Regions from separate parts of the Halalkalibacter sp. HAAS-P013 genome, predicted to be linked through region 1. Evidence: predicted binding sites of a transcription regulator. Region 1 holds the regulator's gene; each other region holds the start of a gene.

Region 1 (4,696 bases):
AGAAAGTTACCTAATACCGTTCTGATTTCTTTTTCGGGTAAGAGATTATGGTCATCCCACAGCTCGTGTAAAACGAGCTTGTTAGACTTTAGATTAGCTTGTTCTTGGTCATAATAACCGACTGTCACATTACTACCGAAGCGAATAACCCCATCTTTTAATGGAATATCTTTCATTAGTGCTTTTAGAAGTGTTGATTTCCCAGCGCCATTTGGCCCGATGAGTGCCACACTTTCTTCTCGATCAATCGAAAGGTTTAAATTTTGAAAGATCGTTTCATTACCATAAGCAACATGAAGATCAGTTGCACGGATAACCTCTTTTCCGCTTTGACGTTTAATCGCAAATGAAAAAGAAGCTGATTTCTCTGATCCAGCGGGACGGTCTAGTAAAGTCATTCGTTCGAGTTGTTTCCTACGACTTTGTGCTCGCTTCGTTGTCGAAGCTCTAGCAATGTTCCGTTGAATAAAGTCTTCTAACTTAGCGACTTCATCTTGTTGTTTCTCGTATTGTTTTAACTCGAGTTCGTAACGTTTTGCTTTTTCATCAAGATAAGCACTATAATTTCCTATGAATTTGGTTGATTTTGTTCGGGAGATTTCGATCACTTCTGTCACAATTTTATCTAAAAAGTAGCGGTCGTGGGACACGATAAGAATCGCACCCTTATAACCAACCAAATATTGTTCAAGCCAAGTAAGAGTTGCAATATCTAAGTGGTTGGTTGGTTCGTCAAGAATAAGAAGATCTGGCTTTGTTAACAATAACTTTGCTAACGCTAGTCTCGTTTTTTGACCACCACTTAATGTAGATATTTTTGTTTCGTAATCAAAGTCACCGAAATTCATCCCTGCAAGGACACCGCGAATGTCAGCTTCATACTGATAACCACCCTTATCTTTAAAAGTGATTTGAAGCTGATCATATTCTTTTAAAAGCTTGTTGTAACGAGTTTCGTTCTCGAGCAAGGAGGGATCAGACATTTGTAATTCCATGTCCCGAATTTGTTTTTCCATTTTACGTATAGGAGCAAAAACGGTTAACATCTCTTCCCAAATGGATAACTCTGATTCAAGGCCAGTATTTTGAGCAAGGTAGCCAAGCTCAGTTCCTTTTGGCATCATAACTTGTCCACTATCATAGGAAAGTTGCCCTGCAATTATTTTTAGTAATGTTGACTTACCTGCACCATTTCGTCCAACTAGGGCAACACGCTCCCCGGTTTGGATATCTAATTTAATATTTGTTAAAATGGGATCAATCCCAAAAGACTTACAAACATTATTACATTGTAAAATAATCATGGATTTCATTCCTAACTAATAAAATCTTTTCCTATAAAAAAACGTTTTTCATTAATAAAATGCGCCCAAAGTGGCAACGGCTCCACACGCCGTACGTATTTTGAGAAGAGCACTCAAAATACTAAAAAGAAAACGGCGGCTCTGTTTATTGCTAAGAGGTAACACCAAAAGGGAAAATGGCTCTTATCTAAAAAAAGTGGATACCGATTGGCAATGGCTCCGCGCGCCGTACGTATTTTGAGAAGAGCACTCAAAATACTAAAAAGAAAACGGCGGCTCCGCTCATTGCTAAGAGGTAACACCAAAAGGGAAAAGCGTCCTTTTGGTGTTACCTCTTAAGTGTATCGTAGAATGCATCTTTCAACAACTTCATGAACAGATGTGTGAAACGATTACAAACTCTGTGAAATGGTGTACAATAACGGTAGTCTTGAATTGCTAACTTAACGATGGTAGGAGGGAGGCAATGGATGAAAATTGATCAAACGAAGATACCTCAAGCAACAGCGAAGCGGTTGCCGCTTTATTATCGTTTCTTAGAAAATTTGTCTGCTTCAGGTAAGCAACGTGTCTCATCGACTGAATTAAGTGATGCAGTGAAAGTGGATTCGGCTACGATAAGACGTGACTTTTCTTATTTTGGAGCGCTAGGAAAAAAAGGCTATGGGTATAATGTGAATTATTTACTTTCTTTTTTTCGTAAAACGCTAGACCAAGATGAGTTGACAAAAGTTGTTCTTGTTGGTGTCGGGAATTTAGGAACGGCATTTTTACAATACAATTTTTCAAAAAATAATAACACAAGAATTGTAATGGCTTTTGATGTTGATGATCATAAAATTGGTGAGGAAATAGGCGGCGTAACGGTTCATCATCTAGGTGATCTTGAGAAAGTTATTGACCCAGAAGTAACGGTTGCCATTTTGACGGTGCCACAAGTTGCAGCACAGAAGATTGCAGATCAATTAGTCGCTGCAGGGATACAAGGGATATTAAACTTTACACCAGCTAGACTCGACGTACCGGAAACTGTACGCGTCCACCATATTGATCTTTCGGTTGAGCTACAAGCATTGGTTTATTTTTTAAAACATTACCCTGTGTAGCTTCTGTTTAAATAGGAGTGGTTTTCTCACACGGACGTGTAGCACGAGAAGCCATTGCCTTCTAATTGAACACACTCTATAATGAAAATAGGACAAGGAGGTGCTACCTATGGGTGGATTAGGAGCAGGCAGCATTGCATTGATTGCAATCGTTGCGTTACTAATTTTTGGTCCAAAGAAGTTGCCAGAGTTAGGAAAAGCTGCTGGGAATACATTACGTGAATTTAAAAACGCAACAAAAGGCTTAGCAGACGAAGATGAGAACAAGAAAAAAGATAACGATAAAGCCTAAGTAGGAAGGGTCTATAAATGGAACAAAGAGACATGTCGGTAATGGACCACATCGTGGAGCTTAGACGAAGAATTATTATAACTTTAGTCTTCTTCATCGTGGCACTAATTGCCGGCTTCTTTTTAGCTACACCGTTAATAACATACTTGCAAAGCACACCTACTGCTCAAGACTTGCCAATGAATGCTTTTAAGATGACGGATCCGATTCGGATATTTATGACATTTGCTTTTGCAAGTGCGCTCATTATCACGTTTCCAGTCATCTTGTATCAGCTTTGGGCGTTTGTTAGTCCTGGCTTACATGAGAAGGAACAAAAGGCTACACTTGCCTATATTCCGTTTGCTTTCATATTATTTCTAGCTGGTCTTTCGTTTTCGTACTTTGTTCTTTTCCCCTTTATCGTTCAATTTATGGGGAGTTTGTCAGAACGATTAGGAATTACTGAGCAGTATGGGATTAATGAATACTTTTCGTTTCTCTTTCAAGTAACGTTGCCATTTGGATTGTTATTTCAACTTCCTGTTATTGTGATGTTTTTTACCCGGTTAGGGATGCTAACACCGAGTTTACTAGCGCAGGTAAGGAAGTTTGCTTATTTCGTTTTGCTTGTAATAGCTGGTTTTATAACACCGCCAGAGATTTTGTCTCATTTGATGGTGACTTTGCCGTTATTGCTTCTTTATGAATTTAGTATCTGGGTGTCTTATCTGACCTATCGAAAAGTTCAAAGGTTGGAAAGAGAACGAGAAGAAAGCATAAAAGAGTGACTTCTGCTGTGATGGAAGTCACTCTTTTTTATACTGTTTTGTGAGATATTGAACATAGTTTGACATGTCTTTAAATAGGGTAGCCAAAAAGGTTGTCCTGTCCTATACTATGAATATAGAAAAGGTTGTGAAAACATTCACATAACAAAAAGGAATATCACAGCCGACTCTAAAAAAACATCAACTACTTCACTAATTCATGTGAAGTGTTGAACAAACAAAGAGCAAATAGAAGGAGGACTTACAATGATCGGTCAATTTTTCAGAGAAAACAAATATGTCGCGGGAGTATGGTTGTTCTTACGAGTATATCTAGGATGGTCTTGGTTAACAGCAGGATGGGGAAAGGTGACTGGAGACTTTAACGCAGGAGGCTATTTACAAGGATCCGTGGCAAACCCAGTGATGAGCGGGGAAGCGTTAATGTATCCAAACTACGTATCATTTTTAGAGAGTATAGCGATCCCGAACGCAGATATGTTTAGCTTTATGGTGGCCTGGGGAGAAGTATTAGTAGGATTAGGATTAATTTTAGGGGTATTCACATCAGCAGCAGCTTTCTTCGGAGTAGTAATGAACATGTCATTCTTGTTTGCCGGAACGATTTCTTCAAATCCGTGGATGATCTTAATCTCAATGTTTATTATAGTAGCAGGAGCCAATGCTGGTCGCTACGGTGGAGATAGATGGGTATTGCCATACTTGAAAAGCGTCGTATTTAAAAAGAGAAACAACGAAAATGGATTTGGAGCAGCTGGTAAAGGGTTAAAAGAAGCGATCTAAATGGAAAAAGAGGTAGACTCTAAAGAAAGAAGGGGTTTGCCTCTTATTGGTGGTTCTAGGTCGATCTAAATAGTGTTCCTGCATTAACACTTATGTTATGATACAGCTATAATATTTCGACAGACGAAATGGTGTGGATAACAATGAAAGTGTCAGGAAAGTGGATGGTCGTTGTAGCTGTGCTGCTCGGATCCTTTACAATGATTTTAAATAATAGCATGTTAAATCCAGCTGTACCACAACTAATGAATGTGTTTAATTCAGATGCGGTTGCAACTGGATGGGTTATAACGATATTTATGGTAACAATGGGGATGACCGTACCAGTTACAGGCTATCTCGGTGATCGGTTTGGGAAAAAGAAACTATATATTCTCGGGTTAGCCATTTTTGTGTTAGGCTCTTTACTCGGTTCTCTTTCATGGAATCTGAGTTCGTTAA
Region 2 (4,696 bases), on a different contig from region 1:
TCGATGATTGTTTTAACTGGTAAAATATCTTTAATTTCATGTACTCTTGAACCTGCGAAAACTAAGCCATTTTCGCAATCTCCATTCTTAGAAGTGATCAAAGAATCTAGCGTACAAAAACGATAAGAACAATTTTTCAAGCAATCAATGCACTTTTTAATTTTTATCTTTTTATCGTCTGAAATAAGTTCAGTGAAATGGTTTTTTATTGCACGACCCTGGAGACCAACAGTTGTTTTTACCAAAAGAGTGTCTTCATGTTTGGCATGTACATATTTTTCTTTAAATGATAACGGTGCGTCGCACTCTTCACTAGCCACAAACCTCGTTCCCATTTGTACTCCAGAAGCTCCCAGACTTAATGCGCGTGCGAGATCTTCTCCAGTTAAAATTCCTCCAGCAGCAATGACCGGAATTTTAACCGCTTTTACCACTTCCGGTAATATATCAAACAACGGCCTATCAGTACCAAGGTGTCCACCGGCTTCATGGCCCTCTACAACAACTGCGGAAGCACCAAGTCGTTCTGATAGCTTAGCAAGTTTCGCTGAAGATACAATCGAGATGACGGGGATGCCGGCTTCTTTGCCCCATGCATACATATCTCTTGAAATTCCGGCACCTGATATAATGAAATCCACTCTTTCCTCAATGGCTGCTTTCATCTTTTCAGCAAAGTCATTCATGGAGAAGAGAACGTTTACCCCAATATATCCTGAATTGTTTATGTTTTCCTTAGCCTTCCTAATATGTGATCTCATCTCATCTACAGTAATACCCGTCCCTGATATGATCCCGATTCCTCCGGCGTTCGCAACTGCAGATGCGAGCCGACTTAAAGAAATCCCTACACCCATACCACCTTGAATGATTGGAACCTCTGGCACCATATGGCCTATTTTTAATTGTGGAAAGTTCAAAGATACACCCCATTTCAACTATTTATTAAGTTTGACCTTAATACTGTTAATAGTAACAATAGACTCTTCAAACAACTGTGACTTAATTAACATTTACTCCTAATATATCGCGCTAAAGAGCGTATGCGTCAACTGGAGATTATATGGAATGTGAACCGAATTGCGTATATATTCCAAAATCACTGAGAAAGCAGAAACAAGAAAAAACAAAGACATGAGCAAAAGCGTTCATGTCTTTGTTTCTTTGTTGAAACAAATGGTTGTCTCATAAGCAGAAACAGAGAAGGCAATGCCGTGGGAGTTTGTCAAAAACAGATCTTTTAACAAACCCCTTTAACCGGTTACATGCATCATATACTCTAAGAGAACTACACCTGTGCTACTGCTCGAGGGAACAATACATTATTTTCTAAGTGAATGTGTTGGAACATATCAGCTTCAATGTCTTCAAGACGTTGATAGACTAAACGATACGTGCCGCACGCTCCTTCTGGAGGAGTAAAGTCGTTTGTAACCTCACGGAGTTCTTTTAAAATGTTCCCGGCGTGGCTATGTTCATTTTCTAGTTCTTCAACGACCTTTTGTAATTTCTCAACGTTTTCTTTCGTTCTGTTTTGTTCAACTTCTAAAATAAGAGGAAAATCTTCCGTTTCTTCTTTAATTAAATGTTGCTCTAATTCAACTCGTAATTCGTGGAATAAACGATGGATTTGAGCTAAATGAGGTTGTCCAGACCCATGAACTCGTAATACTTTTGTGACGTAAGGACTTAATTGACTAAACTCTTCATTAATAAAGCGGTGATGCTTATTAATAATATAATCGATTAGTTCACTATATGATGCGCGTTCCCACTCGATTCTTGATTCATTTGAAGCAATTGTTTCTTGATACAGTGTATTTAAGTTTGTTAAAACTTCCTCTGCTGAAAGATTTCTTTCATTTATAGCCTCTATAATTGGACGGTTTCCGCCACAACAAAAGTCAATGCGATAAGATTTGAAAAGGTCACTTGCCTTAGGAAATTTCGTTACGATTTCACCTACAACTGATGTTTCAGTAAATGTTCGGTCCATTATAATTCCTCCATTTGATTAATTAATTTGAATCTAAGTAAATGATAACAACGAATTATCGTACTTGTAGTGATTTAGATCACGACTAAAAGGAAAGTGTCTTTTCAAAAATACCAGCTCTAGAATTAAACTCACCATTATTAGGTATACTTGTGATCTAGCTCACAGTTTACTTCTTGATGATTTACTACAATTAAATGAAGAATATGTAAGTTAAGGGGTTTTGATATGAAAACAGCGCTGATTAAAAACCATTTACAGGAAGTATCCCTTTTTAAGGATCTTTCAGAAGAAGAGATCCAGCCGATCGTCGATATTTCACAATTGCGGACATATCCGGCAAGGTCATTTGTTTTTATGCAAGGCGAACCACTTGATCGAGTGTTTTTTATTCATTCGGGTAAGGTGAAAATAAATAAAACCGATCTGTCAGGCAAAGAACAAATTGTCTCCATTCTTGAGGATGGGGATATGTTTCCTCACGCTGGTTTTTTCCGAAAAGGAAACTTCCCTGCACATGCCGAGATCCTTGAGACCTCAGAGTTAATTGTTATTCCGGTGGGGCAGTTTGAACAGATCCTTCTTACATATCCTGAACTATGTATGAAGATGTTCAAAGTGTTAGGGGAAAAAATTGTGGATCTCCAGAATCGCTTAGAGGAAAAAATTCTTCGTGACACATATGAACAAATTGTGATGTTACTTCTTCGCTTATGTAAATCAAATGGTGAGCAGGTCGGCGACCGGTTTAAACTAACAACCCATTTTACTAATAGAGAATTAGCTAATATGATTGGAACTTCGAGAGAGACGATAAATCGTACCATTAATCGTTTACGGAAGAAAGAAATGATTGATACGGATGCAGAAGGTTTTTTTCTAATAAGTTTAGAAAAATTGGAAGATGAAATAATGTAAGCTTTATTGCTATGACTACATGATAATTAACTGAACTTAATGAAGCCATTGTAATAGCCATTTAATAAGTAACAAGAACTTCTAAAGGCGAAGTGCTTGTTACTTATTTCATTTGATACTTTCAAATCTTATCGTATAAAGCGGATCAAGGGCTCGGTGTTGCGGTCGATTAATAAGTGGCACAGGTGCATTCCGCTCATAATCTCCAGTTATTTAATCTCCTACATTTACCATAACTTGGTTTATTATATATTTGGGAAATTTTTCGTGGGCGGATTTTAAGTACCTCCAGTAAATAAATTTGCATGTATCATATGTTTTTTTTGAAATTAGGAACGAACACCCAAGAACCTTTGATAGGTAAGGCATATTCTTTAGTGTAACGTCTAAAAAAAATATGATGGAGGAAGATAAAAGTGATACGAAGTAATTACGCTATGAACCATCATCCGTTTCATAGAAGAGATCAAAGATTTGTCCCATTTGCGTTGCCATTTTTTACAGGGCTAGCAGCCGGGGTATTGTTAAGTCCACGACCAGGATTTTTTTATCCATACCCGGCATATCCACCTTATCCAATATATCCGCCATATCCATCGTACCCATATTATTGTTGCTAATAGCTATAGATTTCTCTTTGCATATCCTGTAACAACACCCCAAAATAGATTGTACTAAAAGGTCGGTAATTACCTTTTTTTCATTATATTCAAAAAAGGGGTGTTGGTATTACATAGTGGCTTTTAGTATTTCTCTAGTTGATATAATTGACAAACTATGAATTTGATAATTATATACATGTAGGGATATGTGTATTTGGCGGTTATGAGCTTGTAACAGATACAGAAGAAAACGGTGTGTTAAAGTTTTGGATTAGAAAAGGGTAAAAAATATAGGGGTGCCAAAAGGTTTGTTTTGACTTTTTGATGCACCCCTTCTTGCTTTATCCTACGACTTTCATTTTAGCTGCTGACTAGTGGTGATGGTCCTCTTCAGCAGCCATTGCAATGGCTTTCGTTTCATGAACAGTTCCATATGGATGCTCCGGTGGGGCATAGATCGAGTAGAGTTTAATTGGTTTATTACCCGTATTGGTTAAATTGTGCCATGTTCCAGCAGGGATTACGATTGCAAAGTCATCGAAGACTTCTGCTTGAAAATTAAGTTGATCTTTGCTATCTCCCATTTGCACCAGCCCTTGACCTTCTTCAATACGAAGGAATTGATCTAATTTTGGATGAATTTCTAAACCGATATCTTCTCCTACGCCGATACTCATTAGCGTCACTTGCAAATATTCCCCTGTCCATAATGCAGTTCGGAACGTGTTGTTTTGCTTTGTAACTTCTTCAATATCAATTACGAACGGCTCGGTTCCATAATCGGTTAAGCGATACAAATCTTCCTCAATCAATGAGCTTAACCTAGAAGCATTTTCTTGTTCTCCTTGTAAAGCCCATAAAAAAACATTTTGTATATTTGGATCATGGGATAGTGAACAACTTCTCTGATATTCATGATAGCTTTCTACTTCTATTTCGTTAGCCTTTTGCAAACCTTCTCTAAAGCTTTGAAAAGGAATTTTGTCAATTTGGTACTGAGGCTGTCTGCCGGTTAGATTCATATAAAGTTGAGAAAAGAGGCTCAAATGGGCTTTTTTCGATTCTAATGTTTGCAGAATATCTTTTTTATGTCTTTGATCAGGTGCTACATTAGCTAATCGTCTATAGAATTCAATAGCTGTAGCCTCTCGATTAATTCCCGACAGTATGTTTTCCATTT
Region 3 (4,696 bases), on a different contig from region 1:
ACACTTGCCCCAATGACAGAGAAAGCTGTTCCAATTGCAGCGCCCTTATCAAACAAGCTAACTCCATCTGCTCGGTGTAATGTGTCAAACAATCTTCTTTCTTCCACTCGATTATAAAGAGGAACAGCAAGTATGTTCTCTTTTCCAATTCCTATTTCTTCTAAAGCTGTTATAGCTAATTCTAGGTAAGAGGAGTGTTCATAAGTTGAAAAAATTTGCAACTTTTCTCACCTCACGTTTCACTTTGGAATTTCACGCGGAACTGCTGGTAGCTCTTTTTTAAAAATTTTCTTTGTTCACTTTCAAATAGTTTGTTATTTTCCACTGTATTTACATAGGAGTCATAAACAGCAAAACCAATATGAGAAGGTATGAATAGTAACCATTGTGGATCAAGTACTTGTGTAGCTTGAGCTATTTCTCCTAAAAAAAGATAATGAACAGCAACTAGTAGGTTCGAAAAATAAACAAAAACAATCGTCCATACAGTTGTAAATAGGGCTGTAACGACACGATGAATGTAGAGCTGTCCCAGACCCGGCGAAAATAGTGACCAAATAGCAGCCATTAGAGGTCTTCTTTTATCTAAGTAATTGATTTCTAGTGCACCTATACTGTATGTATTAAAATCTGCATTTTCTCGTTCAGAGAGGAGAAATAATCTATTCATATCAACAGTCGTTCGATAACTATCCCAAATAGAAAATAGATAGACAGGAATATAAAGCAAAAACCATTTTGGATCGAGAACTTCTTTAGCCAGATCGATATTGCCTGTAAATGAATAAACCATAGACAAGTTTAAGTTTGTCATATTATTGATGAAAATCTCCCACATAAATAAGGTGAAACCTCTAAGGTACTTTGATAATAGCAAGTGTCCAAAACCTGGAAATGCGGCTGACCACCAAGCTATGATAAAAGGATTTCGCAAATGCAATTGCGTTGTACCCAGTGTACTCACGTGAGCTTTATATCGTCGTTCATGATTTGTTGGCCTGAAGTTGTTCATGTTGTATTTCCTTATCTGTTGTTAGTCGTTTTACTCTTAGTAATTATCATTTACAATTCTTTCTTATTAATCCAAAAAGAATAGACTCTTTTTGTGAAGTTATTAAGAAAGACCTATTCAATTTGCAGAATAGGTCTGGTCATTAGTATGCTAGTAACATTATTTCCCTACATGGTATTATTGCACTTTTTAAAAATTCATTGTTTTAAGCAGCTTTTTTGCTGAAGTCATCACAGCGAATTTCTGCATTTTTTCTTTGGTAGTAATACCAATTAAGGCCGATCGAGATCACATAAAATGCAATGAAGTAATACAATGCTGAAATTGGTGTACCAGTTGTTGATACAGACCAACCAAATAACTGCGGTATAAAGAATGATCCATATGCGGCAAAGGCTGCTGTAAATCCTAAAACAGGCGCTGCTTCTTTTACCGGGAAGATGATAGGGATCATTTGGAATGTTGAACCAGAACCCATGCCTGCAGCAATAAATAATAGTAAGAACGATACTAAGAACCCAACAAAGCTTTGTTGCCCAATAAAGTAAATAACAGAAAGGGCTCCAAGCGTCATAGCAACAAGTACGTAAGTTGTTACGCGAGCACCACCAAATTTATCAGAAACCCATCCACCTACAGGTCTAAATGCAGCTGCTAAAAAGGCACCTAGAAAGGCTAATGCAACGTAGTCAGGGAATTGAGAGCGTAATAATAATGGAAATGCCGCTCCGTATCCAATAAATGAACCGAATGTAGCAACGTATAAAATAGTCATGATCCACGTGTGCTTACGTTTGACAATAACAAACTGGTCTTTTACTGACTGCTGAGCAGTTGGTAGGTTATCCATTCCGAAATACGCTACAATTGTCATCACAACAATAGGAATGACCCAAATGAATGCCGCGTTTTGTAACCAAATTTCCTGGCCATTTGCTAACACTTGACTTTCTCCGCCAATAAAAGCAAATGTACTTACTGCAATGATAAGTGGAGTTACGAATTGAACAACAGAAACCCCCATATTTCCTAATCCACCGTTAATACCAAGCGCTGTTCCTTTTTCTTTTTTCGGGAAAAAGAAACTAATGTTTGCTAAAGCAGAAGAGAAGTTTCCTCCACCAAGTCCACATAATGCAGCTAACAGCAACATGACCCAGTAAGGTGTATCAGGATTTTGAACAGCAAAACCGATACCTACTGTAGGGATTAATAGAACCCCTGTCGAAAATACGACCCAGTTTCTACCGCCGAATTTCCCTACAGCAAATGTATACACAAATCGTAGTGATGCACCAACAAGTCCTGGAATAGCCGCTAACGTGAATAATTGTTCATCTGTAAATGCAAAACCAATGTCATTCAACCTAACTGCTACAACTGACCAGATTTGCCAAACGATAAAGGCAAGCATTAGTGTTGGAACTGAGATCCATAAGTTTCTTTTTGCGTGCCTTTTTCCTTCCTTTTCCCAGAATTCTTTGTTCTCTGGATTCCATTCTTTTATTCTTCCCATGTCGATTTCCCCCAATAATGGATTAATATATTTGAAATACATCTTTTTTTCATACTCAAATCATACAAAGTAACCATCTGCATGAAAGTGATGAATGTCACATTCCTAAATGTTTTGCAAAGCACAAAAGCTTGTTTTATGTTTTATATATAATAGGAAAAAAACAGGGGAAGACAAGTTGAAAAAAATAAATAATAAATATGAATAAATTGTTTAACCAACACCTTGTGAAAACTTGAACATTATTTTTGGAAGTGTGACCTTTCTCACATAAATGATGAAATTTTTGTCCTACAATGAGCAGTAGATAAAGAATGTGAATTACTGAACAACTTGGAGGGATAATTGATGGCAAAGAGAAAGTTAGTCATGATAGGAAATGGAATGGCAGGCGTTCGCGTCATAGAAGAGATATTAAAACTTAACCGTGATTTATTTAAGATTACAATCTTCGGGAATGAGCCTCATCCTAACTACAATCGTATTCAGTTATCAAATGTGTTACAAGGGAACACGACATTTGAAGAAACGATTATTAATGATCTAAATTGGTATGAATCAAACAATATTCAGCTATTTACTGGTGAGACGGTAATTGGCATTGACACCAATAAAAAACTTGTCATTTCAGAAAAGGGACGAGAAGTAGCTTATGATGAATTGATTCTAGCAACAGGGTCGTTGCCATTTATCTTGCCGGTACCTGGAGCAGATAAAGAAGGTGTCATCGGTTTTCGCGATATTAAAGATTGTGAGGATATGATTCAAACTGCAAAGCAATACAAAAAGGCCGTCGTCATTGGTGGAGGATTGTTAGGGTTAGAAGCTGCAAAAGGATTGATTCATTTAGGAATGAAAGTAGATGTTGTACATTTAATGGAACATTTAATGGAACGACAACTAGATGCAGTTGCTGCAAATATGTTGAAGAGAGAATTAGAATCACAAGGAATGAACTTCCTAATGGAAAAAGCAACGGTCGAACTAACTGGTTCAAATCGAGTTGAAGGAATCCGATTCAAAGACGGTACAGAATCGGAAGCTGATTTAGTTGTAATGGCTGCGGGCATCAAACCAAATGTTGAGGTTGCAAAAGAAAGCGGAATCTACGTAAACAGAGGGATTGTTGTAAATGACTTTATGGAAACAAACATTCCGCACGTGTATGCAGTTGGTGAATGTGCGGAACATAGAGAGATTGTTTACGGTCTCGTTGCTCCTCTCTATGAGCAAGGAAAAGTGTTGGCACAAGTACTTTGCAATCAGAAAGATAAAGGCTATGAAGGTTCTATAACTGGAACACAATTGAAAGTTTCAGGGATTGACCTTTTCTCAGCTGGTGAAATTTACGATGATAACACGTCTAAAGCAATTGTTGTTCACAATGAATATGAAGGAATCTATAAAAAGGTATTAGTTCGTGATGATCGTATTGTAGGGATTGTTTTATACGGTGACACAAAAGATAGCAACCGATTGTTTAAAATGCTAAATGAAAAACAAGATGTATCTGACTTTACGTCTGTATCATTTCTTCAATCAGGAGAAGCTGAAACAAATGATGTGGCAAGTATGCCAAATGATGAGGTCGTTTGTGGATGTAATGGGATTAGCAAAGAAACGATTGTTCAAGCAATTCAAGAAGAAGGGGTCACAACGGTTGAGCAAGTCGGAGGATGCACAAATGCGGGTCGCTCATGTGGACGATGCAAACCTGTTATTCAAGATATCATTGCCTACACTCTTGGAGATGAATATGAGCAAGTAGCCGAGAAAAAGACCGTTTGTGGTTGTACAACATTAAGTCGTGATGAAGTAGTTGAAGAGATCCGTGAAAAAGGATTAACAACAATTAAAGAAGTTATGAATGTATTGCAATGGAAAAACGAAGAAGGTTGTTCAAAATGCCGCCCTGCTCTTAATTATTTCTTAGGGATGATTTACCCTGACTACGCGGATGAAAGAGATTCCCGTTTAGTGAATGAAAAAATGCATGCAAACATTCAAAAAGACGGTACGTACTCAGTCATTCCGAGAATGTACGGTGGAGTCACGACAGCCAAAGATTTACGCAAATTAGCGGATATTGCAGAGAAATATGATGTTCAATTATTAAAAATAACGGGCGGGCAAAGAATTGGTTTATATGGACTAGAAAAAGAACAATT

The links. The regulator Rex, encoded in region 1, represses fermentation and respiration genes when NADH is low (regulators of the CRP and FNR family bind a similar motif). The targets are predictions, from matches to a motif close to TTGTGAAATATTTCACAA.
Region 2: ric (iron-sulfur cluster repair di-iron protein) is a predicted target of Rex. The motif match lies at 2,147-2,164, and genes of this name have one in related genera.
Region 3: nirB (nitrite reductase large subunit NirB) is a predicted target of Rex. The motif match lies at 2,843-2,860, and genes of this name have one in related genera.

The regions. Positions count from the first base shown of each region.
Region 1 covers NZ_JBWQTU010000024.1:18,287-22,982, forward strand. Annotated here, with positions in the region: gene AC1FXP_RS21510 (ABC transporter ATP-binding protein) at 1-1,304, opposite strand, end outside; gene AC1FXP_RS21515 (redox-sensing transcriptional repressor Rex) at 1,775-2,410, shown strand; gene AC1FXP_RS21520 (twin-arginine translocase TatA/TatE family subunit) at 2,520-2,702, shown strand; gene tatC (twin-arginine translocase subunit TatC) at 2,720-3,472, shown strand; gene AC1FXP_RS21530 (DoxX family protein) at 3,719-4,255, shown strand; gene AC1FXP_RS21535 (MDR family MFS transporter) at 4,399-4,696, shown strand, end outside.
Region 2 covers NZ_JBWQTU010000016.1:34,684-39,379, forward strand. Annotated here, with positions in the region: gene AC1FXP_RS19280 (NAD(P)H-dependent flavin oxidoreductase) at 1-938, opposite strand, end outside; gene ric (iron-sulfur cluster repair di-iron protein) at 1,289-1,996, opposite strand; gene AC1FXP_RS19290 (Crp/Fnr family transcriptional regulator) at 2,225-2,914, shown strand; gene AC1FXP_RS19295 (hypothetical protein) at 3,331-3,534, shown strand; gene AC1FXP_RS19300 (cupin domain-containing protein) at 3,888-4,696, opposite strand, start outside.
Region 3 covers NZ_JBWQTU010000001.1:272,640-277,335, reverse strand. Annotated here, with positions in the region: gene AC1FXP_RS01505 (hypothetical protein) at 1-221, opposite strand, end outside; gene AC1FXP_RS01500 (hypothetical protein) at 233-814, opposite strand; gene AC1FXP_RS01495 (NarK family nitrate/nitrite MFS transporter) at 1,218-2,528, opposite strand; gene nirB (nitrite reductase large subunit NirB) at 2,877-4,696, shown strand, end outside.